DNA from 4 places in the Leclercia sp. AS011 genome. Region 2 is predicted to be linked to each of the others. Evidence: predicted binding sites of a transcription regulator. Region 2 holds the regulator's gene; each other region holds the start of a gene.
What was found. Region 2 encodes PurR, which represses purine synthesis genes. Its sites were predicted from a motif close to CANGCAAACGTTTGCNTG; they were not measured.
Positions count from the first base shown of each region.

Region 1: glyA (serine hydroxymethyltransferase) is a predicted target of PurR. The motif match lies at 3,181-3,198, and genes of this name have one in related genera.
Region 3: tusA (sulfurtransferase TusA) is a predicted target of PurR. The motif match lies at 2,146-2,163, and genes of this name have one in related genera.
Region 4: purE (5-(carboxyamino)imidazole ribonucleotide mutase) is a predicted target of PurR. The motif match lies at 2,832-2,849, and genes of this name have one in related genera.

Region 1 covers NZ_JBBCMA010000001.1:37,386-44,979, forward strand. Annotated here, with positions in the region: gene glrR (two-component system response regulator GlrR) at 1-1,319, shown strand, start outside; gene glnB (nitrogen regulatory protein P-II) at 1,399-1,737, shown strand; gene hmpA (NO-inducible flavohemoprotein) at 1,820-3,010, opposite strand; gene glyA (serine hydroxymethyltransferase) at 3,316-4,569, shown strand; gene WFO70_RS00210 (DoxX family protein) at 4,618-5,040, opposite strand; gene WFO70_RS00215 (ROK family protein) at 5,167-6,363, opposite strand; gene WFO70_RS00220 (DUF5107 domain-containing protein) at 6,479-7,594, shown strand, end outside.
Region 2 covers NZ_JBBCMA010000001.1:1,493,009-1,500,602, reverse strand. Annotated here, with positions in the region: gene punC (purine nucleoside transporter PunC) at 1-411, opposite strand, end outside; gene punR (DNA-binding transcriptional activator PunR) at 527-1,459, shown strand; gene purR (HTH-type transcriptional repressor PurR) at 1,456-2,481, opposite strand; gene cydH (cytochrome bd-I oxidase subunit CydH) at 2,777-2,866, shown strand; gene WFO70_RS06990 (MFS transporter) at 3,031-4,197, shown strand; gene sodB (superoxide dismutase [Fe]) at 4,233-4,814, opposite strand; gene WFO70_RS06980 (C40 family peptidase) at 4,937-5,740, opposite strand; gene grxD (monothiol glutaredoxin 4) at 6,078-6,428, shown strand; gene rnt (ribonuclease T) at 6,475-7,125, opposite strand; gene gloA (lactoylglutathione lyase) at 7,222-7,594, opposite strand, start outside.
Region 3 covers NZ_JBBCMA010000007.1:76,716-84,309, forward strand. Annotated here, with positions in the region: gene WFO70_RS20105 (MFS transporter) at 1-755, shown strand, start outside; gene WFO70_RS20110 (DcrB family lipoprotein) at 760-1,317, opposite strand; gene WFO70_RS20115 (7-cyano-7-deazaguanine/7-aminomethyl-7-deazaguanine transporter) at 1,390-2,055, opposite strand; gene tusA (sulfurtransferase TusA) at 2,224-2,466, shown strand; gene WFO70_RS20125 (TRAP transporter substrate-binding protein) at 2,703-3,674, shown strand; gene WFO70_RS20130 (TRAP transporter small permease) at 3,694-4,203, shown strand; gene WFO70_RS20135 (TRAP transporter large permease) at 4,214-5,500, shown strand; gene zntA (Zn(II)/Cd(II)/Pb(II) translocating P-type ATPase ZntA) at 5,598-7,594, opposite strand, start outside.
Region 4 covers NZ_JBBCMA010000001.1:2,390,073-2,397,666, reverse strand. Annotated here, with positions in the region: gene WFO70_RS11395 (methionine ABC transporter permease) at 1-39, shown strand, start outside; gene mnmH (tRNA 2-selenouridine(34) synthase MnmH) at 43-1,113, opposite strand; gene purK (5-(carboxyamino)imidazole ribonucleotide synthase) at 1,188-2,255, opposite strand; gene purE (5-(carboxyamino)imidazole ribonucleotide mutase) at 2,252-2,761, opposite strand; gene WFO70_RS11375 (hypothetical protein) at 2,933-3,121, opposite strand; gene WFO70_RS11370 (YdgH/BhsA/McbA-like domain containing protein) at 3,192-3,401, opposite strand; gene lpxH (UDP-2,3-diacylglucosamine diphosphatase) at 3,544-4,266, opposite strand; gene ppiB (peptidylprolyl isomerase B) at 4,270-4,764, opposite strand; gene cysS (cysteine--tRNA ligase) at 4,937-6,322, shown strand; gene WFO70_RS11350 (metal-dependent hydrolase) at 6,404-6,925, opposite strand; gene malI (Mal regulon transcriptional regulator MalI) at 6,998-7,594, opposite strand, start outside.

The sequences.
Region 1 (7,594 bases), 1.5 Mb from region 2:
CGCATCTTTTGCTGGTGGATGATGACCCCGGCTTGCTGAAGCTGCTGGGCATGCGTCTGGTGAGCGAGGGCTACAGCGTGGTCACCGCCGAAAGCGGCCAGGAAGGGCTGAAGGTGCTGGGGCGCGAGAAGGTCGATCTGGTGATCAGCGACCTGCGGATGGATGAAATGGACGGCATGCAGTTGTTCACCGAGATCCAGAAGCTGCAACCCGGCATGCCGGTGATCATCCTCACCGCCCACGGATCGATCCCGGATGCGGTGGCAGCCACCCAGCAGGGGGTCTTCAGCTTCCTCACCAAGCCGGTGGACAAAGACGCGCTCTACAAAGCGATTGACGATGCGCTGGAGCACGCCGCGCCATCCGGGGATGAGACGTGGCGGGAGACCATTGTCACCCGTAGCCCGATCATGCTGCGGCTGCTGGAGCAGGCGCGGATGGTGGCCCAGTCCGATGTCAGCGTGCTGATTAACGGCCAGAGCGGCACCGGGAAAGAGATCCTCGCCCAGGCGATCCACAATGCCAGCCCGCGCGGCAAAAACGCCTTTATCGCCATCAACTGCGGGGCGCTGCCGGAACAACTGCTCGAATCTGAACTGTTTGGTCATGCGCGCGGAGCCTTTACCGGCGCGGTCAGCAGTCGGGAAGGACTGTTCCAGGCCGCGGAAGGCGGGACCCTGTTCCTCGATGAAATTGGCGATATGCCTGCGCCACTGCAGGTCAAACTGCTGCGCGTGCTGCAGGAGCGTAAGGTCAGGCCGCTCGGCAGCAACCGCGATATCGACATCAACGTGCGCATTATCTCCGCCACCCACCGGGATCTGCCCAAGGCGATGGCGCGCAACGAGTTCCGTGAAGACCTCTTCTATCGCCTCAATGTGGTCAACCTGAAGATCCCCGCGCTGGCGGAGCGGGCGGAAGATATTCCGCTGCTGGCGACCCAGCTGTTGCGCCAGTCTGCCGAGCGGCACAAGCCATTTGTACGGGCCTTTTCCACCGACGCCATGAAGCGGCTGATGACCGCCAGCTGGCCCGGCAACGTGCGCCAGCTGGTGAACGTGATTGAACAATGCGTGGCGCTCACCTCCTCGCCGGTGATCAGCGATGCGCTGGTGGAGCAGGCGCTGGAAGGGGAGAACACCGCCTTGCCGACCTTCGTCGAGGCCCGCAACCAGTTTGAGCTCAACTATCTGCGTAAGTTACTGCAGATCACCAAGGGCAACGTCACCCATGCCGCGCGGATGGCCGGACGTAACCGCACCGAGTTTTATAAGCTGCTGTCGCGCCATGAGCTGGAAGCAAACGATTTTAAAGAGTGATGCGCTAAAAGCCGTCTGAATATGATACTGTGAGCAACCGATTACGAGGCAGCTGACAGGCATAAGTTTAAGGACCACCATGAAAAAGATTGATGCGATAATTAAACCTTTCAAACTGGATGATGTGCGCGAAGCGCTGGCGGAAGTCGGCATCACCGGCATGACGGTGACAGAGGTGAAAGGCTTTGGTCGTCAGAAGGGCCACACTGAACTGTACCGTGGCGCGGAATACATGGTTGATTTCCTGCCGAAGGTAAAAATTGAAATCGTGGTGTCGGACGACATCGTGGAGACCTGCGTGGATACCATCATCCGCACCGCACAGACCGGCAAAATCGGTGACGGCAAAATCTTCGTCTTTGACGTGGCGCGCGTGATCCGTATCCGTACCGGCGAAGAAGACGACGCCGCGATTTAACAGCGCCAACGGTTTTGTAGGCCGGGTAAGGCGCAGCCGCCACCCGGCGAAAAAAAAGCCCCTCGAACGAGGGGCTTTTTCATTACAGCACCTTATGCGGGCCGAAACATTCGTAGTGAATGTTGTCTTTGTTCACGCCCAGCTCAACCAACTGTGCCGCGGCATACTGCATAAACGCCACCGGGCCACAAACGTAGAACTGCATTTCCGGGGCGTGGAACTGCGCTTTGTGCTGGCTTAACGCCATCAGACCTTCGCTGTCGAAGCGGGCTGCGGCACGGTCGTCGTCCGTTGGCAGGCGATACCAGGTATGGGCGGTAAAGTGCGGCAGACCGGCAGCCAGGGCTTTCACTTCATCAGAAAAGGCATGCACTTCGCCATTCTCTGCGGCGTGGAACCAGTTCACCTGGGCCTGATGCTGCGATTTCGCCAGGGTATCCAGCATCGCCAGCATCGGAGTCTGGCCGACACCGGCGGAGATCAGCGTCACCGGGGTGTGCGCATCGACAGCCATAAAGAAATCGCCCGCCGGTGCGGCCAGATGTACCACGTCACCGACCTTGGCTTCGTCGTGCAGCCAGGTCGAGACCTGTCCGCCTTCCTCGCGTTTTACCGCAATGCGATAGCCTTTACCGTTTGGTTTGCGGGTCAGGGAGTACTGGCGGATCTCCTGATGCGGGAAGCCTTCCGGTTTCAGCCACACGCCCAGATACTGACCCGGCTGGTAATCGGCAACCGGCTGGCCGTCGACCGGCTCAAATTCAAAGCTGGTGATAAGCGCGCTGCGCGGGGTTTTCTCCACGATGCGGAAGGCGCGGGTGCCTTCCCAGCCGCCGTTCTTGCTGGCGTTTTCGCTGTAGATCTGCGCTTCACGATTAATAAAGACATTGGCCAGCACGCCGTAGGCTTTGCCCCACGCGTCCAGTACCTCCTGGCCCGGGCTGAACATCTCATCCAGGGTCGCCAGCAGATGGCCACCAACAATGTTGTACTGCTCGGGTTTGATCTGGAAGCTGGTATGTTTCTGCGCGATTTTTTCCACCGCAGGCAGCAGCGCCGGCAGGTTCTCAATGTTGCTGGCATACGCGGCAATGGCGTTGAATAACGCTTCGCGCTGGTCGCCGTTACGCTGGTTGCTCATGTTGAAAATCTCTTTGAGCTCCGGGTTATGGGCGAACATGCGGTCGTAAAAATGGGCGGTGAGTTTAGGGCCGGTTTCGACCAGCAGGGGGATAGTGGCTTTAACGGTCGCGATGGTTTGTGCGTCTAACATAGCAGCTTCCTTCAGATGTTACTTTAATGATGTATTTTATATGCATCTTATAAAAAATAACCCTGCGTTGTAAATGGTTCTTTGCAACCTGGATTAACTGCATCACAAACCTGAAAAGAAATCCGTTTTGCCGGGTGAGAGCGTTATTGCTCAAACCCTTGCGTGGCGGGTAGGTAAACGTTTGCGTAAAATCGTTTGTCAAGACCTGTTATCACACTGCTAATCAGTTATACTGTTGCCCGTCGTCCAACTGGACCGCCTTTTTCAGGCAAAAATTTACTTGTTAGCTGAGTCAGGAGATGCGGATGTTAAAGCGTGAAATGAACATTGCCGATTATGATGCCGAACTGTGGCAGGCTATGGAGCAGGAAAAAGTACGTCAGGAAGAGCACATCGAACTGATCGCCTCCGAAAACTACACCAGTCCGCGCGTTATGCAGGCGCAGGGCTCTCAGCTGACCAACAAATACGCTGAAGGTTACCCGGGCAAGCGCTACTACGGCGGTTGCGAATACGTTGATATCGTTGAGCAGCTGGCGATCGATCGTGCCAAAGAGCTGTTTGGCGCTGACTACGCGAACGTGCAGCCGCACTCTGGCTCTCAGGCTAACTTCGCGGTCTACACCGCGCTGCTGCAGCCGGGCGACACCGTGCTGGGTATGAACCTGGCGCAGGGCGGCCACCTGACTCACGGCTCTCCGGTTAACTTCTCCGGCAAACTGTACAACATCATCCCTTACGGTATTGATGAGACCGGCAAAATTGACTACGAAGACATGGCTAAGCAGGCCAAAGAGCACAAACCGAAGATGATCATCGGTGGCTTCTCTGCTTACTCCGGCGTGGTTGACTGGGCCAAAATGCGTGAAATCGCCGACAGCATCGGCGCATACCTGTTCGTCGACATGGCGCACGTTGCCGGTCTGATCGCCGCAGGCGTTTACCCGAACCCGGTTCCGCATGCTCACGTGGTCACCACCACGACCCACAAAACCCTGGCAGGTCCACGCGGTGGCTTGATCCTGGCGAAGGGCGGCGACGAAGATCTGTATAAGAAACTGAACTCTGCCGTGTTCCCAAGCGCGCAGGGCGGCCCGCTGATGCACGTGATCGCGGCGAAAGCCGTGGCGCTGAAAGAAGCGATGGAGCCTGAGTTCAAGGTTTATCAGCAGCAGGTTGCTAAGAACGCCAAAGCGATGGTGGAAGTGTTCCTGAACCGTGGCTACAAAGTGGTCTCCGGCGGCACTGAAAACCACCTGTTCCTGCTGGATCTGGTAGATAAAAACCTGACCGGTAAAGAAGCTGACGCTGCCCTGGGCCGCGCCAACATCACCGTCAACAAGAACAGCGTACCAAACGATCCGAAGAGCCCGTTCGTGACCTCCGGTATCCGTATCGGTTCTCCGGCTGTCACTCGCCGCGGCTTTAAAGAAGCGGAAGTGAAAGAGCTGGCTGGCTGGATGTGTGACGTGCTGGACAACATCAATGACGAAGCCGTTATCGAACGCGTGAAGGCCAAAGTGCTGGATATCTGCGCGCGCTTCCCGGTTTACGCATAATTCTGCTTAGCAGAACAAAAAGGCCGCGCATGCGGCCTTTTTTTATGGCTAACGCCGGTCGATGGAGATCGCCCCCGGCCCGGCGACCGCCAGCAGAAGAAATCCGCCAGCGATGCTGATGTTCTTGAAGAAGTTAATCATGTTGGGCATTACCGCGTCGCCGCTCATATCCCAGTAGTGGTGACCAATCACCGCCGTACCCAGGGTATAAAAGACGAACAGCACCGCCAGCGGACGGGTGAAAAAGCCGAGCACGATCAGAATGGCAGCGGGCACTTCCATGATCACCGCCACAATGGCCGCCAGCATCGGCATCGGGGCGCCCAGCTTCGCCATATATTGCACCGTGCCGTCAAAACCGAACATTTTTGGCACACCGAAAATAATAAACAGGGCGATGAGTGCGAGACGGGCGATCAACAGGATCAGCGCCCGGGACTGACCAAAATCGAAATACCGTAGTGTGTTCATGGCAGGCTCGCTATGGGTGGGATTTATCTTAAAGCTAATACACAAAATGCCGGCCCGCCATTCAGCTTTTCTTCATAAATCAGGCATCAGACTGATGTAAATTTGCGCAACTGCGGCATCTCCCCGTCAGCCTGCCGCAAGCGCATCCTCCACAAACAGATAACCGATCCCGACGATCTGCTGCTGCCGCGTCAGCCCGCCAAAGGCGATTTCCGTTTGCCGGTTTCGCACCGCATCTCCGTGATCGAAGGGGGTAAAGCCAATCTGGCGATTAATGGTCTGCAGCCAGCGTTCGCCAAAGGCACAGCTGCGGCCATAGAACCAGATTTGGTTGATGTTGAGGATGTTGAGCAAGTTGTAGAGCGTCAGGCCGATGGCGTTGGCGGCCTCGTCTGCCCAGCGCTGAATATTTGCGTCACCCTGACGCCAGGCGTCCAGCAGTTGCAGGCTGGTGAGGCTATCCGGGTCGAGACTCAGGGAGCCGGGCTGGGATTTCAGCCACAGCCGGGCCTGTTTTTTGAGAGCTGACAGGGAGGCGACCGTCTCCAGACAGCCGTATCGCCCGCAGGCGCAGGCCACGCCGTCGCGATCGAAAATGGTGTGACCAATCTGCCCGCTGCCGTTCAGCGTCCCGCGGTAGACCTGCCCGTTAATGACGAACGAGGAGCCGATACCGTAATCGACGTTAATTACGCAAAAATCGTCGCGGTTGGCCGGGTTTTGCCATTTCTCCGCCAGGGCCAGCATCACGCAGTCGTTATCCACCATCACCGTGATGCCCAGCTTCTCTTCCAGCAGATACTTAATCTCAATCGGTTTTTTCCAGGGGGCCTGGGGCATGATCTGGGATACCCCGGTGGCGGTATCCACCTGTCCGTGGATCCCGAGGGCCAGATTGATCCGCTGCCCCGGCCAGCGTTTACGCTGCTGCTGCCACAGGCTTTCGATGGCCTGCAACAGCGCCTCTGGGGTACGGGCGTTGACGTCGGTCCAGGTAAAATCCCCCTGCGGCACCATGCGTCCGTCGATCAGCTGGCTCTCTATGCTGGTGGGGCTGACATTCATGCAGAGTATGAGTGGGCCCGCATCGGGGATCTGATAATGGCCGCTGTTCATCCCCCGGGTGCTGAGGTTTTCACTGGAGTGCCCCAGCTTTTTATCGGCTACCAGCTCATCCAGAATTTTACTGACGGCGGGGATCGACAGCCCGGTGTGCTGGGCCAGCTGCGATTTGCTCAGGCGCTGGTAGCGCCAGATAAGCGCCATGATCGTGCGTCGGTTATGCTGCCGCACCCGCTGGTTGTTCAGACCGGCAATCTGCATTTCACTAAACTCCGTTAATTGTATTGCGTGAGCATTACGCAATCAGCGCGCTGAATTCCTCTCTACACTGCCATCTTATCGCTTTTTACTGTTATTTGTTTACTGGAGAGTGAATATGTCTGGAGCAGTGAAGGTCTGGCGGGAGACCGTCGCATTACCGACGTGGACCACCGGCGCAGAAGATACCAACCCGATGTTCCTTGAGAAACGCGTGTACCAGGGCTCCTCCGGTGCGGTCTACCCCTACGGCGTAACCGATACCCTGACCGGGATCCGCGAGATGCGCGATTACCAGGCGGTGTGGATGGAAAACGACTTCATCCGCATCATGCTGCTGCCGGAACTGGGGGGACGTATTCATCGGGCGTATGACAAAGTCCAGGCGCGTGATTTCGTCTACTACAACGAAGTGGTGAAACCGGCGCTGGTGGGTCTGCTTGGGCCGTGGATCTCCGGCGGGATCGAATTTAACTGGCCGCAGCACCATCGCCCGACCACCTTTATGCCGGTTGACGTGACCATCCAGCCTCAGGAGAGCGGGGCGCAGACCGTCTGGCTGGGCGAGGCCGAGCCAATGCGCGGCCTGCAGGTGATGACCGGCTTTACGCTCTACCCGGACCGGGCGTTGATTGAGATCACCGGTAAAGTCTTCAACGGCAACGCCACCCCGCGCCACTTCCTGTGGTGGGCCAACCCGGCGGTGAAGGGCGGGGACGATCATCAGAGCGTCTTCCCGCCGGACGTTACGGCGGTGTTTGACCACGGCAAGCGCGCCGTGTCGGCCTTCCCGATCGCCACCGGCACCTACTATAAGGTCGACTACTCGGCGGGCGTGGATATCTCGCGCTACAAAAACGTGCCGGTCCCCACCTCCTACATGGCGGAAAAATCGGACTATGACTTTGTCGGCGCCTACCATCACGGTGAGCGGGGCGGCCTGCTGCACGTGGCCGATCACCACGTTTCCCCAGGTAAAAAGCAGTGGTCCTGGGGCCATGACGATTTCGGCCGCGCCTGGGATCGCAATCTGACCGATGAAAACGGCCCTTATATAGAGCTGATGACCGGCGTCTTCACTGACAACCAGCCGGATTTCACTTGGCTTGCCCCTTATGAAGAGAAGATCTTCGTGCAGAACTTCCTGCCCTACAGCGAGCTGGGGCAGGTGCATAACGCCAACACGCAGCTGGCCCTTAAGCTGGAACGCCGTGAGCAGCAGCTGCACCTTGGC
Region 2 (7,594 bases):
CGGCATGATGGTGGCAAAAATACGGTTCGTGCGTGAGGCCGGATAGTAATCGGTCACCAGCGCCTGCCAGGTTACCGCCGCGGCGCAAACCCCCACCGCCTGAATAAAGCGCAGCACCAGCAGCCAGGTGGCATCGCGAACCCACAGCATGCCGAGGCAGCCAAGAGCAAAAATGGCTAAACCGGCCAGCAGCACCGGCTTACGGCCAAAGCGGTCGGACATCGGGCCCCACAGCAGCTGGGCAAAGGCAAAACCCGCCAGGAACAGGCTCAGGCTGGCGCTGATGGCCGCCGCCGGGGTTTGCAGATCCTCCTGCATGATCGAAAAAGCAGGCAGGTACATATCGGTGGCGAGGAAGCCCAGCACGCTTAAGCCGCCGAGCCAGACTAAAAATCCTTTCCCGGGTGTCATTGTTCTATTCTCCGTTTGGGCGCAGGTAGGGGTAGCCGGTGAGTGTAGGGAGTGCAAACCCGCTTGTGAAACGCTAATATTTGGCGGTTGCATTCAAAAAATTTGCAGGCAGAAAATGTGGTCAGAATATTCTCTTGAAGTGGTGGATGCCGTGGCGCGTAACGGCAGCTTCAGCGGGGCAGCCCAGGAGCTGCATCGCGTTCCCTCCGCCATCAGCTACACCGTGCGTCAGCTGGAGGAGTGGCTGGCGGTGCCGCTGTTTGAGCGGCGTCATCGCGACGTGGAGTTGACCCCCGCCGGGGCGTGGTTCCTTAAAGAGGGACGGTCTGTTATCAAAAAAATGCAGATCACCCGCGAGCAGTGCCAGCAGATCGCCAACGGCTGGCGCAGCCATATCTCCATCGCGGTGGATAATATCGTCCGCCCCGAGCGCACCCGGCAGATGATTGTCGATTTTTACCGCCACTTTTCCGACGTCGAACTGCGGGTGTCCCAGGAGGTCTTTAACGGCGTCTGGGACGCGCTGGCGGACGGCAGGGTGGAGATGGCGATCGGTGCCACCCAGGCGATCCCGGTCGGGGGACGCTATGCGTTTCGCGATATGGGGACGCTGAGCTGGAGCTGCGTGGTCGCCAACCATCACCCGCTGGCCGCCATGGAAGGGCCGCTTAGCGATGATACCCTGCGCAACTGGCCCTCGCTGGTGCGCGAAGATACCTCCCGCTCGCTGCCCAAACGCATCACCTGGCTGCTGGACAACCAGCGGCGGATCGTGACCCCGGACTGGGAATCCTCAGCCACCTGCCTCTCGGCCGGACTGTGCGTGGGAATGGTGCCGGTGCACTTTGCCCGTCCGTGGATCGACAGCGGCAAATGGGTGGCGCTGTCGCTGGAAAACCCTTTCCCGGATGCGGCGTGCTGCCTGACCTGGCAACAAAACGATATGTCACCGGCTCTGGCCTGGCTGCTGGATTATCTTGGCGACAGTGAAACGATGAACAGGGAGTGGCTGCGGGAGCCAGAGGGGCTGACTCCCGGAGAGGATTAACGGCGGTAGTCGCGGAACGGACCATCCGCAACGGAGCGGCGTTCAATCAGGCGTGGATGGACCTCAATGGACTGAGACTCCTCGCGCTTATTGACGATACGGTCCAGCAGCATGTTGAAGGCGGTCTCCCCCAGCGAATCTTTCGGCTGGTGGATGGTGGTCAGCGCCGGGGTAAAGAAGCGGGCGTTGCGCACGTTATCATACCCGATCAGCGACACGTCCTGCGGAACGCGCAGGCCCATCTCGTCGGCGGCACAGAGTGCACCCATCGCCATAATATCCCCGCCGCAGAAGATGGCGGTCGGGCGCGGGCTCTGGGAGAGGATCTGCTGCATCGCGCGGTAGCCGGACTCCGGCTCAAAGTCGCCCTGCACGATCCAGTTTTCCGGCACCGTGATTAATGCTTCTTCCATCGCCTTCATAAAGCCTGCAAGGCGTCCGGCGCCGGTGTTGCGCTCCAGCGCTCCCGGGATCACGCCGATTTCACGGTGGCCGCGTTCGATCAGATAGCGACCGGCCATATAGCCGCCTTCAAAGGCGTTATCGATCACCGAGTCGGTAAAGTCCGCTTTGGCTTCGCCCCAGTCCATCACCACCATTGGAATATTGCGATACTCTTCCAGCATCGTCAGCAGGGGTTCCGGGTATTCGGAACACATCACCAGCAGACCGTCGACGCGCTTTTGCGCCATCATCGACAGATAGGCCCGCTGTTTTTCGAGGCTGTTCCAGGCGTTGCCGAGGATCAGGGTGTAGCCCTTCTGGAAGCAGTTCTTCTCTACCGCTTCAATAATTTCCGCAAAATAGGGCGCTTCGCTGCTGGTCGCCAGCAGGCCGATAGATTTGGTGTGATTAACCTTCAGACTGCGGGCCACGGCGCTGGGAGAGTAGTGCAGCTCTTTTATGGCCGCCCAGACGTTGTTGCGGGTCTCTTCCGCCACAAAGCGGGTTTTGTTAATAACATGTGATACGGTTGTAGTGGAAACGTTTGCGCGTTTCGCCACGTCTTTAATTGTTGCCATCAGATGTCACTCCAGACCATATCTAAGCTCCTGAAAAACCAAAAGGTAAACGTTTGCCTTCACTCGCCCTAATTGCGCAATTTGAATTGCGGTACGCCGGGAAAACGACACAGGACGTCAGGAGGGGGTCAATGGCCGGTACGCTAATAAATTTAGCGTGGAATTTTGTCTTATCTTGGGCAAAAGGGGAAGAGCAAAAACCGATATCAATCTAAATCCAGCAAGATTTTTACCCTGAACTGTGTAAAAATGAGCAAGCTCACTCTTCGTAGGGTGATTAAAAGGAGAAAAATTGATGAGTACCGATCTTAAGTTTTCGTTGATTACCACTATTATTGTTCTGAGCCTGATTGTTGCCAGCGGTCTGACTGCGGCACTGCACTGATTGATGCGGGAGAGGTCAGCTCTCCCTCGTTCCTTCCGCTGATTGTTACGCACCCTGCAAAAATCTTTTGCTAAATTGTTAACTTCTCATTTTTTGCGATTGATGTCATGCTTTCGCCTTCATTGTTCTGTGTCGCCTCACGACACGGTGTCTGGAGTTGAAGTATGAGAATCAATTTTCCGCTGCTGGCCCTGGCCATTGGTGCCTTTGGTATCGGCACGACCGAATTTTCCCCGATGGGCCTGTTGCCGGTTATCGCCCGGGGCGTGGATGTCTCTATTCCCGCTGCAGGGATGCTGATCAGCGCCTACGCCATCGGCGTGATGGTGGGTGCGCCGCTGATGACCCTGCTGCTGTCCCATCGCGGACGCCGCAATGCGCTGATCTTCCTGATGGCGATCTTTACCGTCGGTAATGTCCTCTCGGCGCTGTCGCCGGATTACACCACCCTGATGCTGTCGCGTATCCTGACCAGCCTGAACCACGGCGCCTTCTTTGGCCTCGGGTCGGTAGTGGCGGCCAGCGTGGTGCCGAAGCACAAGCAGGCCAGCGCCGTCGCCACCATGTTTATGGGCCTGACCATCGCCAATATCGGCGGCGTGCCGGCTGCAACCTGGATGGGCGAAGTAATTGGCTGGCGAATGTCCTTCCTGGCCACCGCACTGTTGGGCGTGGTGTCGATGATTGCGCTGTTCTTCTCCCTGCCGGCTGGTGGGGCGGGTGAAAAGCCGGAGGTACGCAAAGAGCTGGCGGTGCTGCTGCGTCCGCAGGTGCTCTCTGCCCTGTTGACCACGGTTCTCGGCGCTGGCGCGATGTTCACCCTCTATACCTACATTGCCCCGGTGTTACATGATATCAACCAGGCGACACCGGCCTTTATCACCGCCATGCTGGTGCTGATTGGCGTCGGTTTTTCCATCGGCAACTATCTGGGCGGCAAGCTGGCGGACAAATCCGTGAGCGGCACCCTGAAAGGCTTTTTACTGCTGCTGATCGTCATTATGCTGGCTATTCCGTGGCTGGCGCGTAATGAAGTGGGGGCGGCCGTGGCGATGGTGGTGTGGGGCATGGCGACCTTCGCGGTAGTTCCGCCGTTGCAGATGCGCGTGATGCGCGTGGCCAGCGATGCGCCGGGGTTATCGTCGTCGGTGAATATCGGTGCCTTTAACCTGGGGAATGCGCTGGGGGCGGCGGCCGGTGGGGCAGTGATTTCCAGCGGGATGGGTTACAGCTTTGTACCGGTGATGGGCGCCATTATCGCGGCGCTGGGGCTTATTCTGGTCTTTGCCTCCGGGCGAAAACAGCCTGCGCCGGTTTGCGCCACCGAATAAAAATAACGCCGAAGGAAATTCCTTCGGCGTTTTCATTATGCGGCGAAGTTCTTCGCCACAAATTCCCAGTTTACCAGCGCCCAGAAGTGCTCAAGGTAATTCGGGCGCGCATTACGGTAATCGATGTAATACGCATGTTCCCAGACGTCGACGGTCAGCAGTGGGATCGCGCGGGTGGTTAACGGCGTTCCCGCATTAGAGGTAGAAACGATAGCCAGTGTGCCGTCCGCCTCTTTTACCAGCCAGGTCCAGCCAGCGCCAAAGTTCTTCACTGCGGCATCGGTAAACTTCGCTTTAAACTCCGCAAAGCTGCCGAACGCGGCAGTGATGGCCGCAGCCAGCTCACCCGTCGGTTCGCCGCCTGCATTCGGGGCCAGGCAGTGCCAGTAGAAGGTGTGGTTCCACACCTGAGCGGCATTGTTAAACACGCCGCCTTCAGATGTGCGCACGATCTCTTCGAGGGATTTCCCTTCGAAGGCGGTGCCGGCGATCAGGTTGTTCAGGTTGGTAACATAGGTCTGGTGGTGTTTGCCGTAGTGGTACTCCAGGGTCTCCGCCGAGATGTGCGGGGCCAGGGCGTCTTTTGCATACGGTAATGCAGGTAATTCAAACGACATTGCTTCTCTCCTTATTATAGTGATCCATTCAATAGCCCTACTGAATGAAGGGATAGAGTAGCAAATTGAAAGGGTATGCAAAAGAGGAACTTACCCCGCCAGCGTACCGGCGGGGCAGGGGATTAACGGAGGGTGTTGGCCTTCATGACGCGACGCGCGCCGACGTAATGGCGCTGCCAGTAGTCTTCGCTCAGGGAGGTGATCTGAATGTCCTGGCCCGAACGCGGGGACTGAATGAATTTGCCGTTGCCGACGTAGACGCCAACGTGATCGGCGGTGCCACGACCCTGCGTGCGGAAGAACACCAGGTCGCCGCTCTCCAGCTCACCGCGATCGACCGGGGAGGCGTCACGCAGGTGATACATTTCGTTAGCGGTGCGTGGAATGCGGAATTTAACCAGATCTTTATAAGCGTAATAAACCAGGCCGCTGCAGTCGAAGCCGGTACGCGGAGAAGTACCGCCCCAGCGATAAGGCTTTCCAATCTGACCCATCAGCTTATTCATTGCCGTTTTTTGCGCTTTCTGCATCCGCACTTTATGCGCTTCGGCAAGCGTCGTGGTTTTGCTGGTTTTTACGCACTGCGCTTTACGCCCTTTACGGGTGGTGCATTTTTCTGTCACAACGCGGGAGGCGGTTTGCGTGGTACGGCTGGCGCTGCGGGAAGTGGTGCGGCTTTTCTTGCTGGAATGGGTTGTCTGTGTTTTTGCGAGGCTTTTTTTGGTGCTGCTCTTTTTACTGGTGCTCTCTTTTTTGGTGGTTTTGCTGGTACTGCTTTTTTTCTTAGGTTCGGTTGCTTTCGCCAGATGCGTTTTATGCGCGGCAGAAGGCCGCGCCTGCTCTGAGGCGTTAGCCACCGGCGTGAAGGTGAGAGACGTAAACAGCAAAGCACAGAGCGTGATCGAGAATGTATTTATTCGCGCCACTGGGCAATCCTCTGGTAATAGCGGGTTATAAACAAACCTGCGTATGATTTACAAAACCCGTCGATTCTAATCTATAAAAAGGCCCGACGTTAATAAACTTTTTGCATCTAAAACTACGTTTCGTTAGCGAGTGCAAAAATATCACTTTTTCACAGGGGCATTCTGTACATTAGCTGAACAAAACCGCAGCTAATCTGGCGATAAGTTAGGTTCTGAATGCATCTTTAAGGCACGCGCGGTAAAATCATATAAGTGACAAAAATGTTATTTTCCGTTGTCGGTCTGAAACGCTACAATGTCAGACGATTGCCGTAACAGAAGTTAAAGGAAGCAAAACATGAGCACTACTATTATTGAAAAAATTCAGCAGCAGATTGCTGAAAACCCGATCCTGCTGTACATGAAAGGTTCTCCGAAACTGCCAAGCTGTGGTTTCTCCGCTCAGGCGGTCCAGGCGCTTTCTGCCTGTGGCGAACGTTTTGCTTACGTTGATATTCTGCAGAACCCGGATATCCGCGCTGAGCTGCCAAAATACGCGAACTGGCCGACCTTCCCGCAGCTGTGGGTTGACGGCGAACTGGTTGGCGGCTGCGACATCCTGATTGAGATGTATCAGCGTGGCGAACTGCAACAGCTGATCAAAGAGACGGCTGCAAAATACAAATCTGAAGAGCCAGGCGCCGAGTGATCCACCGGGCCCGGTAAATAAAAAAGCGACCCTGTGGTCGCTTTTTTTATGCGTTGTCGTCAGCTTCCGGTAGCGGCCAGCCGCCGAGGCGTTTCCAGCGGTTAACGATTTCACAAAATAGTTCCGTGGTGCGCTCGGTATCGTACAAGGCAGAGTGCGCCTGGGTGCCGTCAAACTCAATGCCGGCGGTGATGCAGGCTTTCGACAACACGGTTTGCCCCAGCGCCAGCCCGCTTAATGCGGCGGTATCGAAGGTGACAAACGGGTGGAACGGGTTACGCTTCAGTGACGCACGCTCGGCGGCGGCCATCATAAAGCTGTGATCGAAGGTCGCGTTATGCGCCACCATAATGGCGCGATTACAGTTCTGATCTTTCATGCCTTTGCGCACCATTTTAAAAATGGCATGCAGCGCGTCATATTCACTGACCGCCCCGCGCAGAGGGTTATGCGGATCAATGCCGTTAAACGCCAGCGCCTCCGGCTGCAGGTTCGCCCCTTCAAAAGGTTCGACGTGGAAATGCAGCGTGGAGTCCGGCAGCAAATCGCCCTGTTCATCCATTTTCAACGTGATGGCGGCAATTTCCAGCAGCGCATCGGTTTTGGCGTTAAATCCAGCGGTTTCGACATCAATGACTACAGGATAAAAACCACGAAAACGGTCGCACAGACCGGTAAGTTGAGCGTTATCGGACATCTGGATCTCTTACAAGGGGTAAAAAGCAGTGGGCATTATGGCAAATTTTGCAATGAGATGCAGTAAAACAACGGGCGCATGGCGCGCCCGCAGGGATCAGTTACCCAGACCGCAACCGGCGTCTTTGGCTTCGATCAGTTCGATTTTATAACCGTCCGGATCTTCGACAAAAGCGATCACCGTGGTGCCGCCTTTAACCGGACCGGCTTCACGGGTTACGTTGCCGCCGTTGCTGCGGATACGCTCGCAGGCTTCTGCCGCGTTATCCACTTCCAGCGCGATATGGCCGTAGGCGGTGCCCAGCTCGTAGCTCTCAACACCCCAGTTATAGGTCAGTTCGATAACGGCTTCGTCGCTCTCCGGACCATAACCCACAAACGCCAGGGAGTATTTATATTCCGGGTTTTCGCTGGTGCGCAGCAGGGTCATGCCCAGCACGTTGGTGTAGAACTCGATGGAACGTTGCAGA
Region 3 (7,594 bases), on a different contig from region 2:
TGATCTCCTGGAACGGGATTGTCACCTACGGCGCGATGGCGATGGGGGCCCCGCTTGGGGTGCTCTGCTATCGCTACGCTGGCCTGAACGGGCTGGCGCTCACCATTATGGTGGTAGCGCTGCTGGCGATCCTGTTTGCCCTGCCGCGACCGAAAGTCAAAGCCAGCAAAGGCAAGCCGATGCCGTTTCGCGCGGTGCTGGGGCGCGTCTGGCCCTACGGCATGGCGCTGGCCCTCGGCTCGGCGGGCTTTGGGGTGATCGCCACCTTCATTACCCTGTTTTACGCCGATAAAGGCTGGGACGGGGCGGCCTTTGCGTTGACCCTGTTCAGCTGTGCTTTTGTCGGCACGCGGCTGCTGTTCCCGAACGGCATCAACCGGCTGGGCGGGCTGAACATGGCCATCATCTGCTTCAGCGTGGAGATTATCGGCCTGCTGCTGACCGGCATCGCCGATGCGCCCTGGATGGCGCGGATCGGGGTTTTCCTTGCGGGGGCGGGCTTCTCGCTGGTGTTCCCGGCGCTGGGGGTGGTGGCAGTCAAAGCGGTGCCGCAGCAGAACCAGGGCGCGGCGCTGGCGACCTACACGGTATTTATGGATATGTCGCTCGGGATCACCGGGCCGCTGGCCGGGCTGGTGATGGCGTGGGCCGGGGTGCCGGTTATCTATCTGGCGGCGGCGGGGCTGGTGGCGGTGGCGTTACTGCTGACGTGGCGGCTAAAAAAAGGGCCTCCAGTGGAGGCCCCTTCGTCGTGATGGCTTACTGAATCACGAGGGTATTGATGATGTTCTCTGCGGCAGTTTGCGCTTTCTGCTGATCGTCAGCAGGCAGCGTGATCTGCAGGGTCAGCAGTTTGTTGTCCACTTTACCCAGCACCACGGAAGAGTAAGCGGTCTGGCCTTTGGCAGAGATAATGCTGTCCAGCTGTTGCAGCTTGTGGCCTTTCAGCTCGATGGCTTTGTTGGTCACTACCTGCAGCTGCGGGTCGCGGCTGCGCTGCTGATCTTCGAGACGTTTCGCCAGCACGCCCAGGTCTTCATTGGTGTCATCACCGACGATCACAATCACCGCTTTTTGCCCGGTGGCATCGGAATAGACGTGCATGTTGTTGGCCTGGGTACCCAGTTTGCCGCTCTGATCGGTCATATCCGCAGGCAGAGAGAAGCTGAGTTTGCCATCCATCAGGCTGACCGGTTGACCCGTGGCGTTGCTTTCAGCAGACGCAGCCTGAGCAGGCGTTTTGGTGTCGCTGTTATCACAGGCTGCCAGCCCCATCACCAGCAGGCCAATCCCGACATATTTAACCAGATTGCGCATTACATTCTTCCTTTCGATAAACGGCCATAACGGCGCATCAATCCATCTTATCACAACTGTTCAGGGGAACCCTTAACCAGCCTGCAATCCCGGGATTTCAGATTTATCCGCGAATCTTTTCAGCAACATATTCAGCAGCACGCCGTACATCGGCAGGAAGAAGACCAGGCTGATAAGCACCTTAAAGGCGTAGTCCACGAGCGCAATTTCCATCCAGTGCTGCGCCATGAACGCATCCGGGCTGCGCCAGAAGGCGATGAAGAAAAAGGCGAGGGTATCGCTGACGTTACCAAACAGCGTGGAGGCGGTTGGGGCCATCCACCAGCGATGGTTCTGCCGCAGGCGGTTAAACACGTGCACGTCGAGGATCTGCCCCAGCGCATAGGCCATAAAGCTGGCCGCGGCGATACGGGCGACGAACAGGTTGAAGTGGGTCAGCGCCTCAAAGCCCTGCCAGCTGCCCATATAGAACAGGGACGAAATCCCGTACGAGACAAACAGCGCCGGAAGCATGACGGCAAAGATAATGCGTCGGGCCAGCGGGGCGCCAAAGATACGGACGGTGAGATCGGTCGCCAGGAAGATAAACGGGAAACTGAACGCGCCCCAGGTGGTATGAAAACCAAAAACAGAGATCGGGAGCTGCACCAGGTAGTTACTGGAGGTGATCACCAGCAGATGAAAAAGTGAAAGCCAGAACAACGCTTTTACGCGCTGCGATTGAGAGAACTGCGTCATATTGTGACCTTTTTGAGTGTTGGGGTGAGGGAACCCAATAAAAACCGCCGCATCATACTGCTTTCATTCGGCTTTGCAATGGCTAATTTTCACGCAATCGTTAACCTGGTTTGCTTTGCCCGGCCTGCGGCGTAAACTACTGCCGTTTTTTATCTGAATGAGACGACGATGACCGATCTGTTTTCCAGCCCAGACCATACTCTTGACGCCCAGGGCCTGCGCTGCCCGGAGCCCGTCATGATGGTGCGCAAAACCGTGCGCATGATGCAATCCGGCGAAACGCTGTTAATTATCGCCGACGATCCGGCCACCACCCGCGATATTCCGGGCTTCTGTACCTTTATGGAACATGAGCTGCTGGCGCAGGAGACTGATGCCCTGCCTTACCGTTACCTGTTACGTAAAGGGTAGTTTTTGTAGGCCGGGTCAGGCGTAGCCGCCACCCGGCATGCCCGGCGGCGCTGCGCTTGTACGGGCTTACGATTGCCATTTCGTTTGACCTTCATCACCAAAATAAACCACCATTTCATTTTTTGGCGCTTTTTGTGAAGTGCTTCACCCTCGCTTTCCAGGCCGTAGTCTAGTTATTAAACGTATAACTAAAACGACGTTTCGATACCTACCCTCACTACCCTGGAGTTGACTCGATGAAAACGACCCTCAAGCCGTTGCTGGCCGCTCTGTGTCTGTCTGCTGTCGCTGCCTCAGTTTCTGCTCAAACCATCAAAGCTGCCGACGTGCATCCTGAAGGCTACCCGAACGTGGTAGCGGTGCAGCACATGGGTGAAAAACTCAAACAACAAACCGACGGCAAGCTGGAGATGAAAGTCTTCCCCGGCGGCGTGCTGGGGGATGAAAAGCAGATGATTGAGCAGGCCCAGCTGGGTGCCATCGATATCATCCGCGTCTCTATGGCCCCGGTGGCCGCGATCCTGCCGGATATCGAAGTCTTTACGCTGCCCTACGTCTTCCGCGACGAAGACCATATGCACAAAGTGATCGACGGCGATATCGGCAAGCAGATCGGTGAGAAGCTGACTGCCAACCCGAAATCCCGCCTGGTGTTCCTCGGCTGGATGGACTCCGGCACGCGTAACCTGATCACCAAGAATCCGGTAGTGAAACCGGAGGATCTGAAAGGGATGAAGATCCGTGTTCAGGGCAGCCCGGTGGCGCTGGCCACCCTGAAAGACATGGGGGCCAACTCGGTGGCGATGGGGGTCAGCGAAGTCTACAGCGGCATGCAGACCGGGGTGATTGACGGAGCGGAAAACAACCCGCCGACCTTCGTTGCCCATAACTACATGCCGGTGGCGAAAAACTACACCCTCAGCGGCCACTTTATCACCCCGGAAATGCTGCTCTACTCCAAAGTGAAGTGGGACAAACTGAGCGCCGACGAGCAGGAAAAGATTAAGACCCTCGCCCGCGAAGCACAGATGGAGCAGCGCAAACTCTGGCAGGCCTACAACACCCAGGCGCTGGAAAAAATGAAGGCCGGCGGCGTGCAGTTCCATGACATCGACAAGTCGGTGTTTATCAAAGCGACGGAGCCGGTGCGCGCCCAGTATGGCGATAAGCATCAGGATCTGATGAAAGCGATCGCTGACGTTCAGTAACCCTCTGCGTGGAGGACGTATGTCCGAACACTATCTGAAGTGGATGGATCGCCTGTACCTGCTCGCCATGGCCGTGGCGGGCGTTTCGTTGCTGGTGATGACCATCGTGATCCCGATTGGGATTTTTTCCCGCTACGTCCTCAATCGTGGCGAGTCCTGGCCGGAGCCGATTGCCATCATCTGCATGGTGACCTTTACCTTTATCGGCGCAGCGGTGGGCTACCGCGCCGGATCGCATATCGCAGTAAACATGCTCACCGACCGTCTGCCTGCGGCGTTAAAAACGCTGTGCGCCAAGGTGGTGGATGTGCTGATGCTGCTGATTTCGCTGCTTATCTTCTGGTACAGCTATCTGCTCTGCATCGAACTGTGGGAACAGCCGGTGGCGGAGTTCCCGGTTCTCACCTCCGGCGAGAGCTATCTGCCGCTGCCCATCGGTTCAGCGATCCTCATTTTGTTTGTTCTTGAGCGCCTGCTGTTTGGCTCCCAGGAAAACCGCCCGGTCGTGCTGATCGGCAACCACAGTTAAGGGGTGAATTATGGATGCGTTTGTTTTGCTCTTCACCCTCGCCATTTTGCTGGCGCTGGGGATGCCGGTGGCTTTTGCCGTCGGGTTAAGTGCAGTGGCCGGGGCGCTGTGGATCGATCTGCCGCTGGAGGCGCTGATGATCCAGATCACCAGCGGGGTGAATAAATTTACCCTGCTCGCGATCCCGTTCTTTATCCTCGCCGGGGCGATCATGGCGGAAGGGGGTATCGCCCGTCGGCTGGTGAACTTCGCCTATATCTTTGTCGGCTTTATTCGCGGCGGACTGTCACTGGTGAATATCGTCGCCTCGACCTTTTTCGGTGCGATTTCCGGCTCGTCGGTGGCGGATACCGCCTCCATCGGCAGCGTGATGATCCCGGAGATGGAGAAGAAGGGCTATCCGCGCGAATACGCCGCAGCGGTGACCGCCAGCGGCTCGGTGCAGGCGATCCTGATCCCGCCCAGCCACAACTCGGTGATCTACTCCCTGGCGGCAGGCGGGACGGTGTCGATTGCGACGCTGTTTATCGCCGGGGTGCTGCCGGGGCTGCTGCTCGGGCTGTGCCTGATGATCCTGTGCCTGGGCTTTGCCCATAAGCGCGGGTATCCGAAAGGCGAGCGGATCCCCTTTAAGCAGGCGCTGAGGATTTTCTTCGATGCCCTGTGGGGGCTGATGACGGTGGTGATTATCCTCGGCGGCATTTTGTCGGGGATCTTTACCGCCACCGAATCGGCGGCGGTCGCCTGCCTGTGGGCCTTCTTTGTCACCATGTTTATCTACCGCGACTACAAGTGGAGCGAGCTGCCGAAGCTGATGTGCCGCACGGTGAAGACGGTGACCATCGTGATGATCCTGATCGGCTTTGCGGCGGCGTTTGGCGCGGTGATGACCTACATGCAGCTGCCGATGCGGATCACCGAGTTCTTCACCTCGCTGTCGGACAACAAGTACGTGATCCTGATGTACCTCAACGTCATGCTGCTGCTGATTGGCACCCTGATGGACATGGCACCGATCATCCTGATCCTGACCCCGGTGCTGCTGCCGGTAACCAACTCGCTGGGCATCGATCCGGTGCACTTCGGGATGATCATGATGGTGAACCTCGGGATCGGGCTGATTACCCCGCCGGTGGGGTCGGTGCTGTTTGTCGCCAGTGCGGTGAGTAAGCAGAAGATCGAGAGCGTGGTCCGGGCGATGCTGCCGTTCTACGGCATGCTGCTGGTGGTGTTGGGGATGGTGACCTACATCCCGGCGATATCGCTGTGGCTGCCGCGGATGTTAGGCATGCAGTAGTGAAAATGCCGGGCGGCGCTGCGCTTGCCCGGCCTACGGTTCAAGGATATTGCGGTTTTGTAGGCCCGGTAAGGCGTAGCCGCCACCGGGCGCTTTTTTACCGACGACGCAACAGCCGCAGCGCGTTCGCCGTCACCAGTACCGTTGCCCCGGTATCCGCCAGCACCGCCAGCCATAATCCCGTCATCCCCAGCAGGGTAGTCACCAGGAATATCCCTTTCAGCCCCAGCGCGATAGCGATGTTCTGACTGATATTGGCGCGGGTGGCGCGGGCCAGACTTATCATCTGCGCCAGCCCGGTCAGGCGGTTGTGGGTCAGCGCCGCGTCGGCGGTCTCCAGCGCCACGTCGGTGCCGCTGCCCATCGCAATTCCAAGCGTGGCCGCTTTCATCGCCGGGGCGTCGTTAATCCCGTCGCCGACCATCGCCAGCGGCATGTCCGCATTCAGGGCCGTCACCGCCTGCACTTTATCGGCAGGCAGCAGCCCGGCGCGGAAATCGAGCCCCAGCTCACCGGCAATGGCCGCGGCAGCGCGTGGGTTATCGCCGGTCAGGATCACGCCGTTGACCCCTAGCTGATTCAGGGCCTGCACGGCCTCTTTCGCGTCTTCCCGCAGGGTATCCCGCAGCGCCACCAGACCTTTTGCCACGCCGTCCTGGACCACCATCACCACCGTCTGCCCGGCCTGCTCCAGGGTCCCGATGTGCGCCGCCAGTTGCGGAGCAGGGAATTTATCCGCGGCACAAATCAGCACCTTGCTGCCCGCGACCACGGCTTCAATTCCCGAGCCCATCAGCGCGCGCTGGTCGGTTGCCGCCGGAACAGCCAGCCCGCGAGCCTGCGCTTCCCGCACAATCGCCTGCGCCAGTGGGTGAGTTGAACCTTGCTCCACCGCAGCGGCCAGGGTGAGCAGATCCTGCTCGCGGATCGCGTGCGGATAAATGCCCGTCACCTGCGGCTTACCCACCGTCAGGGTGCCGGTCTTGTCGAATGCCACCTGCTGCACCTGCGCCAGCTGTTCCAGCGCGGCACCGCCCTTAATCAGCGCCCCACGACGAGCAGCGGCGGCCAACCCGGAGGTGATGGCCGCCGGGGTGGAGATCACCAGCGCACAGGGGCAGCCAATCAGCAGCAGAGTCAGCCCTTTGTAGATCCAGCCCTCCCAGGCGGCACCGAACAGCAGCGGCGGCACGACGGCCACCAGCAGCGCAATCAGCATAATCACCGGGGTATAGATCCGGCTGAAACGGTCGATAAAACGCTCCACCGGGGCACGGCGCTCTTCCGCCTCTTCGATCAGCTTCAGGATGCGGTCGATGGCGCTGTCGCCCGGTTCGGACAGCACCGTCAGCTGCACCAGACGATCGACGCTGGTGGCCCCTGCGGGGACTTTTTCCCCCGCCGCGCGATCGACCGGAATGGATTCGCCGGTCAGGGCGCTTTCGTCAAAACTGGCCGCAGCGGTGAGCAGCGTCCCGTCGGCAGGCAGACGGCCCCCGGCGGCAACTTCAATCACATCCCCCGGACGCAGCGCGGCAATGGGCACGGTTTTACGCTCGCCATTAATCACCTGCGTAGCCGTTTCCGGCTTCAGCGCCATCAGGGCGCTGACCCCTTTCCGCGCCCGGCTGGCCGCCCAGCCTTCGAGCCGCTCGCCAATCAGAAACAGCAGCAGCACCATCGCGGCTTCCGCCGTGGCACCGATAAACAGCGCCCCGATGGCGGCCACGCTCATCAGCGTCTCAATGGCGAACCAGCTGCCGCTTTTCATCAGGCGCAGCGCCTGACGGGCAACCGGCCAGAGCCCGACCAGAGTGGTGGCGATAAAGGCGAGGTTGCCGAGCGGGTGGTTGACCTGTTCCAGCCCCCAGCTTATGCCCATCAACAGAACAAGCGTGATGAGCGGCAGGTTGTCGCGCAGCACGGAGGCTTTTTCGGCGGGGGCATTTTCATTGCGCAGCGTATAGCCCGCACTGATCACCGCCGCTTCGACCTGGGCGCTGACGTTGCTGCCTGCATCGACCAGCAGTTTTTCGGTGGCAAACAGCACCTGGACGTGATTGACGCCCGCGACCTGGCGGACGGCGGTTTCCA
Region 4 (7,594 bases), 900 kb from region 2:
TGGCTGGCGAAACGCGCCGATAAGCGCGATCGCCGCTGACCTTCAGGCCGCCAGCCAGGCGGCTACGTCGTTAAATACGCCCCGATAAACAATCTTGTCCGCCTTTTTCTCCAGCTGATAGTTGTACATCGGGTCGTAATAGTCATTGAGCAACGGCGCAAGCCAGCTAAAGTGGGCCTCGGTGCGGCCGGTGCGCTGTTGTTCAACGAGGGCGCTATCCAGCAGAGCAGTAAACTCCGCAAAACGCTGCAACCCCAGCCGACGGCGGATGGCAAACAGGCCGTGGTGCAGGTACTCGCCGTACTCCAGCCAGCCTGCCTCTTCCCCGCGCGCGGCGCGAAAGGCCTGCCACATCTGCTCGAAATACTCTTCCCGCAAGCGCTCAAGGCGCACGTCAAAGGGATCTTCCACCACCGCAATCGGCGATTGCACCATGCGATCCCGCAGGCACTCCGGCAGATGGTTAGAGCCAATCATCCTTCCTTCGTCTTCCAGCACCCAGCGCGCGGCGTCCTTTTTCAGCAGCTCCACCGCGAGATGATTTTCAAAGCTGGCCTGCGAAAGCTGCGGCGTCAGCGTGCGGCCAAACGACGAGCCGCGATGGTGCGCCAGCCCTTCAAGATCGATCCCGTCAGGACGCGCCTTCACCAGCAGCGTTTTGCCGCTACCGGTACATCCGCCAATCAGCACGGTCGGCTTTTGCACCTGTTCAACGGTGGCCTGCATCGCCGCCTGGCGCAGCGCCTTATAGCCGCCGCGGATCAGCGGATAATTTACGCCTGCCTCTTTCAACCAGGCCTGCGCGATATGCGAGCGCTGCCCGCCCCGGGCGCAGCAGAGATAACCCTGGGGTTGCGCAAGGCAGGCGGCGCGCCAGGCCTCGAGGCGCTGGTCGCGGGTTTCGCCACTCACCAGACGGTGGCCGAGCGCAAGCGCTGCCTCCGGCCCCTGGCGTTTATAGCAGGTGCCCACGGCGGCGCGTTCGTCGTCATTCATTAGTGGCAGGTTAACTGCCGCAGGCATGGCACCCTGGGCAAATTCAACCGGGGCGCGCACGTCGATTATCGGCGTGTCGGCAGCAAGTATGGCGCGGTAGTCCGTCCCATCGTTCATAAGGATCCCTCAAAACAGCGATGGGCAGGATTTTACGCCGGGGAAGGGGAAGATCAACTCCCCGGCGGTATGACTTAGCTCAGTGTTGCCTGCGCCCAGGCGATGCCGCTGGCATACTCTGGCGGCAGCAGGGGCATAATGGCTTCGAGCGTGGCGCTCAGGCGGGGGATATCGCTGTCGTTCAGGTTCAGGTGGCCGACCTTGCGCCCCGGACGAACCTCTTTGTCGTACCAGTGCAGATGCACCAGGGGCAGTTTCAGCCAGTCGTAGTTCAGATCGGTGCCGATCAGGTTGATCATCACCGACGGGCTGTTGACCACCGGTGGCGGCAGCGGCAGGCCGGTAATGGCGCGCAGGTGCAGCTCAAACTGGCTGATGGAGGCACCGTTTTGCGTCCAGTGGCCGCTGTTGTGCACGCGCGGGGCCAGCTCGTTGATCAGCAGGCCATCCGGGGTGATGAAGCACTCCATCGCCATTACGCCGACGTAGCCCAGCTCCTGCATAATGGCGGAGAGCATGCTTTCAGCCTGCGCCTGCTGAGCTGCATTGGCCTGCGGGAAGACCACGCTGGTGCGCAGAATGCCGTCCTGATGCAGGTTGTGGGTCAGGGGATAGAAGACGGTGCTGCCGTCGTGGGCGCGGGCACCCACCAGCGACACTTCGCCGCTGAAGTTAATGCCCTGCTCAACGATGCACTCGCCGTAGCACTCATCCGGCAGCTGATCGGTTTCACCGGCGCGCAGACGCCACTGGCCGCGGCCGTCGTAGCCGCCCACGCGGCGTTTGACGATCGCCAGCTCGCCCAGGGTAGCAAACACGCCGGACCACTGGCCTTTCTCGGTCAGCAGCTGCCACGGCGCGGTGGCGAGGTGCAGATCGTCGAACAGCTGCTTCTGCGTCAGACGGTCGGCAATGATCGGGAAGACGTCGCGGTTAACGAAGGCGTTATGACGCGCCAGCTCGCGGGTCAGGGCGGTTTCCGGCCAGCGTTCAATCTCTGCGGTAATGACGCTCTGCTGGAAGGGTACGGCTTCCGGTTCATCGTCCAGCCCGACCGGCCAGACGGCGATCCCCAGCGGTTCACCCGCCTGACGCAGCATGCGGCCTAACTGACCGTTACCGAGGACGCAAACCTGTTTCATGCCGCACCTCGCGGGTCCGGGTTCTCCAGTACCTCGTCGGTCTGGGCGTTACGCCACGCGACCAGGCGCTGGTGCAGCTCTTTATCGTGGGTTGCGAGGATCTGCGCGGCCAGCAGGGCGGCGTTAGCGGCACCCGCTTTACCAATCGCCAGCGTCCCCACCGGAATGCCGCGCGGCATCTGCACGATGGAGTAGAGGCTGTCGACGCCGCTCAGGGCTGCGCTTTGAACCGGGACGCCGAGCACCGGCACCAGGGTTTTGGCGGCAATCATGCCGGGCAGATGTGCGGCCCCGCCGGCACCGGCAATAATCACCTGATAGCCGTTCTCTTCCGCGCCTTCGGCGAAGCTGAACAGTTTATCGGGGGTGCGGTGTGCGGAGACCACTTCAACGTGGTGAGGAACGTTCAGGATGTCAAAGATTTCGGCGGCGAACTGCATGGTAGCCCAGTCGCTTTTGGACCCCATCACGATGGCGACACGCGCCGGATTATTGCTGGAAGACATGCGTCTTAAAACTCCTGTGGTGCACAACTCTCGGCTTTTGAGGTGACAGAGAATAGCACGATCTACAGGCAAGGAAAACGGTTGCGCGGCTAAAACTTCTGCCAACGTCGGTCTGGAGCGGCAACAAAAAAACCGCCTTTCGGCGGTCTTTCACAGGATGCTTATCCCTTGCTACAGGAGATTGCCTGCGGTCAGGTTCTCTTTGTCGAAGGCATGGTTCACATCAATATGGTTCTGATGCAGCGCCGTGTCGATATTCGAGCCCGCCTCCGGGGTGGAGACGTGATGTGCTGCTGCCATTGCGCCAGAGGAGAGTGTTGCGGCCAGCAGCAGGGCGCTGACGATGCTGATATTTTTCATTCTCTTTTCCTTCTTCATCGTATTGTCGCTGTCGCGGGTCTGTTATCTGGCGGCACGGCAATCAGTAAAATTATTTAGTCAGTTCAGCGGTCATGTGCACGCGGTTGTCGAACTGAGCGCTGGTGATTTTGTACGCTGCGCCTTCTTTCGCGGCCTGAGCGGCAATTTTGGCTTCGGCACGGTCCAGGGTAGAGGCGGTAGCGCTAACGCTCTGCGCAAAAGAACCGAAAGAGATCAGAGAAAGAGCGGCAACTGCAACGAAAGTTTTGATGGATTTCATGGTCGTATTCCTTAAGCGATTTTGTTTGGGATAGGGCGTTGTTGCCCTGATGTGAGTAATCATAGGCCGACCAGAGTGTGATTAAAATCAAAACAATTTGCGCGTAGCATTCAAAAAAATTGAATGAATTTCAGGCGGGATTTCAGAACGGGAAAGCGATCAGCTCCACGCCATCGGGCGTGACTTTTACCATGGAGCCTTCGGTATGCCAGGCTCCCAACACCACGCGGTGAGCGGGTTCGCCGTTGACGGTCAGGTCATGCACGTCCGGGCGGTGGGTATGGCCGTGCATCAGCCACTGCACCTGATGGTTTTCCATCACGCTGACGACCGCCTGCGGGTTGACGTCCATGATGGTCATCGATTTGCTGCTGTTGGCGGCTTTACTGCCGGCGCGCATCTTCGCCGCAATGCGGCTGCGGATAAACAGCGGCAGGGCGAGAAACAGGGTCTGGATCCAGGGGGTATGCACTTTGGCGCGAAACGCCAGATAGCCGGTATCGTCAGTGCAGAGCGTGTCGCCATGCATAATCAGTACGCGGCGACCGTACAGGTCGAGAACGGTCTCTTCCGCCAGCAGGGTCATGCCGCACGCGCGGGCGTAGCGTTTGCCGAGCAGAAAGTCGCGGTTGCCGTGGATAAAGAAGCAGGGGACGCCGGAATCAACCAGCGTTTTAAGCGCACTCGCTATCTCGCGGTGCAGCGGGTTCGGGTCGTCGTCGCCAATCCAGGCTTCAAACAGATCCCCCAGGATGTAAAGCGCATCGGCGTGTCGGGCTTCACCCTGTAAAAAACGCAGAAAACCGGCGGTGATCGCCGGTTCTTCTGTTTGCAGATGCAGATCTGCAATAAAGAGTGTCGCCACCAATTATTCGCTGACGGTCACGCTTGTGATGATGACGTCTTCTTTTGGAACGTCCTGGTGCATACCGCTGCGACCGGTAGAAACGGCTTTGATCTTGTCAACGACGTCCATACCTTCAACCACTTCTGCGAACACGCAGTAGCCCCAACCCTGCAGGCTTTCGCCGGAGAAGTTCAGGAAGTCGTTGTCAGCCACGTTGATGAAGAACTGCGCGGTGGCAGAGTGCGGTGCCTGAGTACGGGCCATTGCCAGGGTACCGCGGGTGTTTTTCAGACCGTTGTTCGCTTCGTTTTTGATCGCTTCTTTGGTCTCTTTCTGGTTCATACCAGGTTCAAAACCGCCGCCCTGGATCATAAAGCCGTTGATCACACGGTGGAAAATGGTGTTGTTGTAGAAACCTTCGCGGCAGTAGTCCAGGAAGTTTTTAACTGTTTCAGGCGCTTTGTCATCAAAGGTTTTGATTACGATATCGCCATGATTAGTGTGGAAAGTAACCATTTTTGCATCCTGTTCCGTTATAGTGGTGCTTCGACCCCGTGGGGGGCCACAATAAGCGCTTGTTATAGCATAACCTCACGGCGCGATCACCTTGCATTGTGTGCTGCTTCAGGTTTGAATTACAGGTAGAATACGCCGTTTTCGTCCACACACGTCTCACATGGAATCTTCGATGTTAAAAATCTTCAACACACTGACGCGCCAAAAAGAGGAATTCAAACCTATTCATGCCGGGGAAGTCGGCATGTACGTGTGTGGTATTACCGTTTACGATCTCTGTCATATCGGCCATGGCCGTACCTTTGTCGCCTTCGACGTGGTGTCACGCTACCTGCGTTTCCTCGGGTATAACCTTAAGTATGTACGCAATATCACCGATATCGACGACAAAATTATCAAGCGCGCTAACGAGAACGGCGAAAACTTCGTCGCGTTAGTCGATCGCATGATCGCCGAAATGCACAAGGATTTTGATGCGCTGAATATCCTGCGCCCGGACCTCGAGCCGCGTGCCACGCACCATATCCCTGAGATCATTGAGATCACCGAACAGCTGATTGCCAAAGGTCACGCCTACGTGGCGGACAACGGCGACGTGATGTTCGACGTGCCGACCGATCCACATTATGGTCAGCTCTCCCGTCAGGATCTGGATCAGCTCCAGGCCGGGGCCCGCGTTGACGTGGTTGACGTGAAGCGTAACCCGATGGACTTCGTGCTGTGGAAGATGTCCAAAGAGGGCGAGCCGAGCTGGCCATCACCGTGGGGTGCGGGCCGCCCGGGCTGGCATATCGAATGTTCGGCAATGAACTGCAAGCAGCTGGGTAACCACTTCGATATTCACGGCGGCGGTTCCGATCTGATGTTCCCGCACCATGAAAACGAAATCGCCCAGTCCACCTGCGCCCACGACGGCGAGTATGTGAACTACTGGATGCACTCCGGGATGGTGATGATTGACCGCGAGAAAATGTCGAAATCGCTGGGCAACTTCTTCACCGTGCGCGACGTGCTGAAGTATTACGATGCCGAAACCATCCGCTACTTCCTGATGTCCGGCCACTATCGCAGCCAGCTGAACTACAGCGAAGAGAACCTCAAGCAGGCGCGTTCCGCGCTGGAGCGTCTCTATACCGCCCTGCGCGGGACCGACACCTCAGTCGCCGCGGCTGGTGGTGAGGCGTTTGAAGCCCGCTTTATCGAAGCGATGAACGACGACTTCAACACCCCGGAAGCCTACTCGGCGCTGTTTGACATGGCCCGTGAAGTGAACCGCCTGAAAGGGGAAGATATGGAAGCCGCTAACGCGCTGGCCTCCCATATGCGCAAGCTGGCTGGCGTGCTGGGTCTGCTGGAGCAGGCACCGGAAGTGTTCCTGCAGAGCGGTGCTCAGTCGGACGACGGCGAAGTGGCGGAGATTGAAGCCTTGATCAAAGCCCGCCTGGAAGCCCGTCAGGCGAAAGACTGGGCCGCAGCCGACGCCGCGCGTAACCGTCTGACCGAGATGGGGATCATTCTGGAAGATGGCCCGCAGGGGACCACCTGGCGCCGTAAGTAAGTCCGTAACACCCGGCGGCGCTTCGCTTGCCGGGCCTACGGTTTTGTAGGCCGGGTAAGGCGCAGCCGCCACCCGGCTTTTTTACCGCCGTCGCCACCATAACATCCCTATCACAATCACCCCCGGCAGCCACACCCACATCAGCTCAGAGAGAATGACCTGGTGCCCGTAGGGCGTCATGTAGCGCGACAGCGCAAAGGGCGCGACCTTGATCACCTGCCACGGCGCAAAGAAGCGTTCATCCGACCACGGCCACAGCCAGCCGACCCCTTTTCCGCCCGTCGTCACCGAATCCAGCAGGCTATGGGACAGCAGCGACACCGTTAAAAACAGCCAGCAGCGCACCAGCCCGGCCCTGAACCATCGTCGTCCGATTAACACGCAGAGTAATGGCACCACAAAGGCAAACATGAGGGAGTGGGTAAAACCGCGATGGCCGAAAATATTGCCGTAGGCGACGCCAAACTTAAAGGCCAGCACGTCGGCATCCGGCAGCATGGCGAGGACAACTCCGGCGAACAGCAGGCGAGGGGGAATAACCCGGGTGCCCAGCCCTAAGCCCAGGCAAATCGGCACCGCGGCGTGGGTAATGATGGTTGGCATAATAAGGATCCATGGCAAATCATGGAAATATAGCAGAGCGCGGCTGAACCCCGTGCCGGGCGCAAATCTGAATTATGCCGATTCCCGGGCGATCAGCTGCCCCGACAGGGTAATGCGCTGGGTTTGCAGCTCAGGCTCTTTCAGCTTGCGAATCATCAGCCCCGCCGCCTGCCGCCCCGTCTCTTCGCTGGCGGAGGAGACATAGGTAAAGGAGGGGGAGGTGAGGTTAACGTGCAGCATATCCTCAAACCCCACCAGCGCTACCTGCTGGGTGAGAAATACGTCTTTTCCTACCGTGCGCCCGACATGATGAATGCCGGAGATGGAGCCAAGCATCGCATCCGGGGAGTGGCAGAGCAGGGCGGTAATGGTGTTGTTCTTCTCCAGCAGCTGCCGGGTGGCGAAGCTCACCGCCTGGGTGTCGTCGCTGCAGGCCGGGGCGGATTCCTCCCGGAACACCAGCCCGTTTTGCGTCATCGCGCTGCGAAAACCGAGCAGGCGCTGCTCGCGGATCAGATCGCCTTCCATGCCGCCGATATAGGCGATATTGCGGTGTCCGCGCTCAATCAGATAGCGGGTCGCCAGATGCGCCGCCTGGCGGTTATCGCGCATCACCAGATTGCAGCTCTCATCCAGCAGCGACTGCGATACCGCCACCAGCGGCAGCGG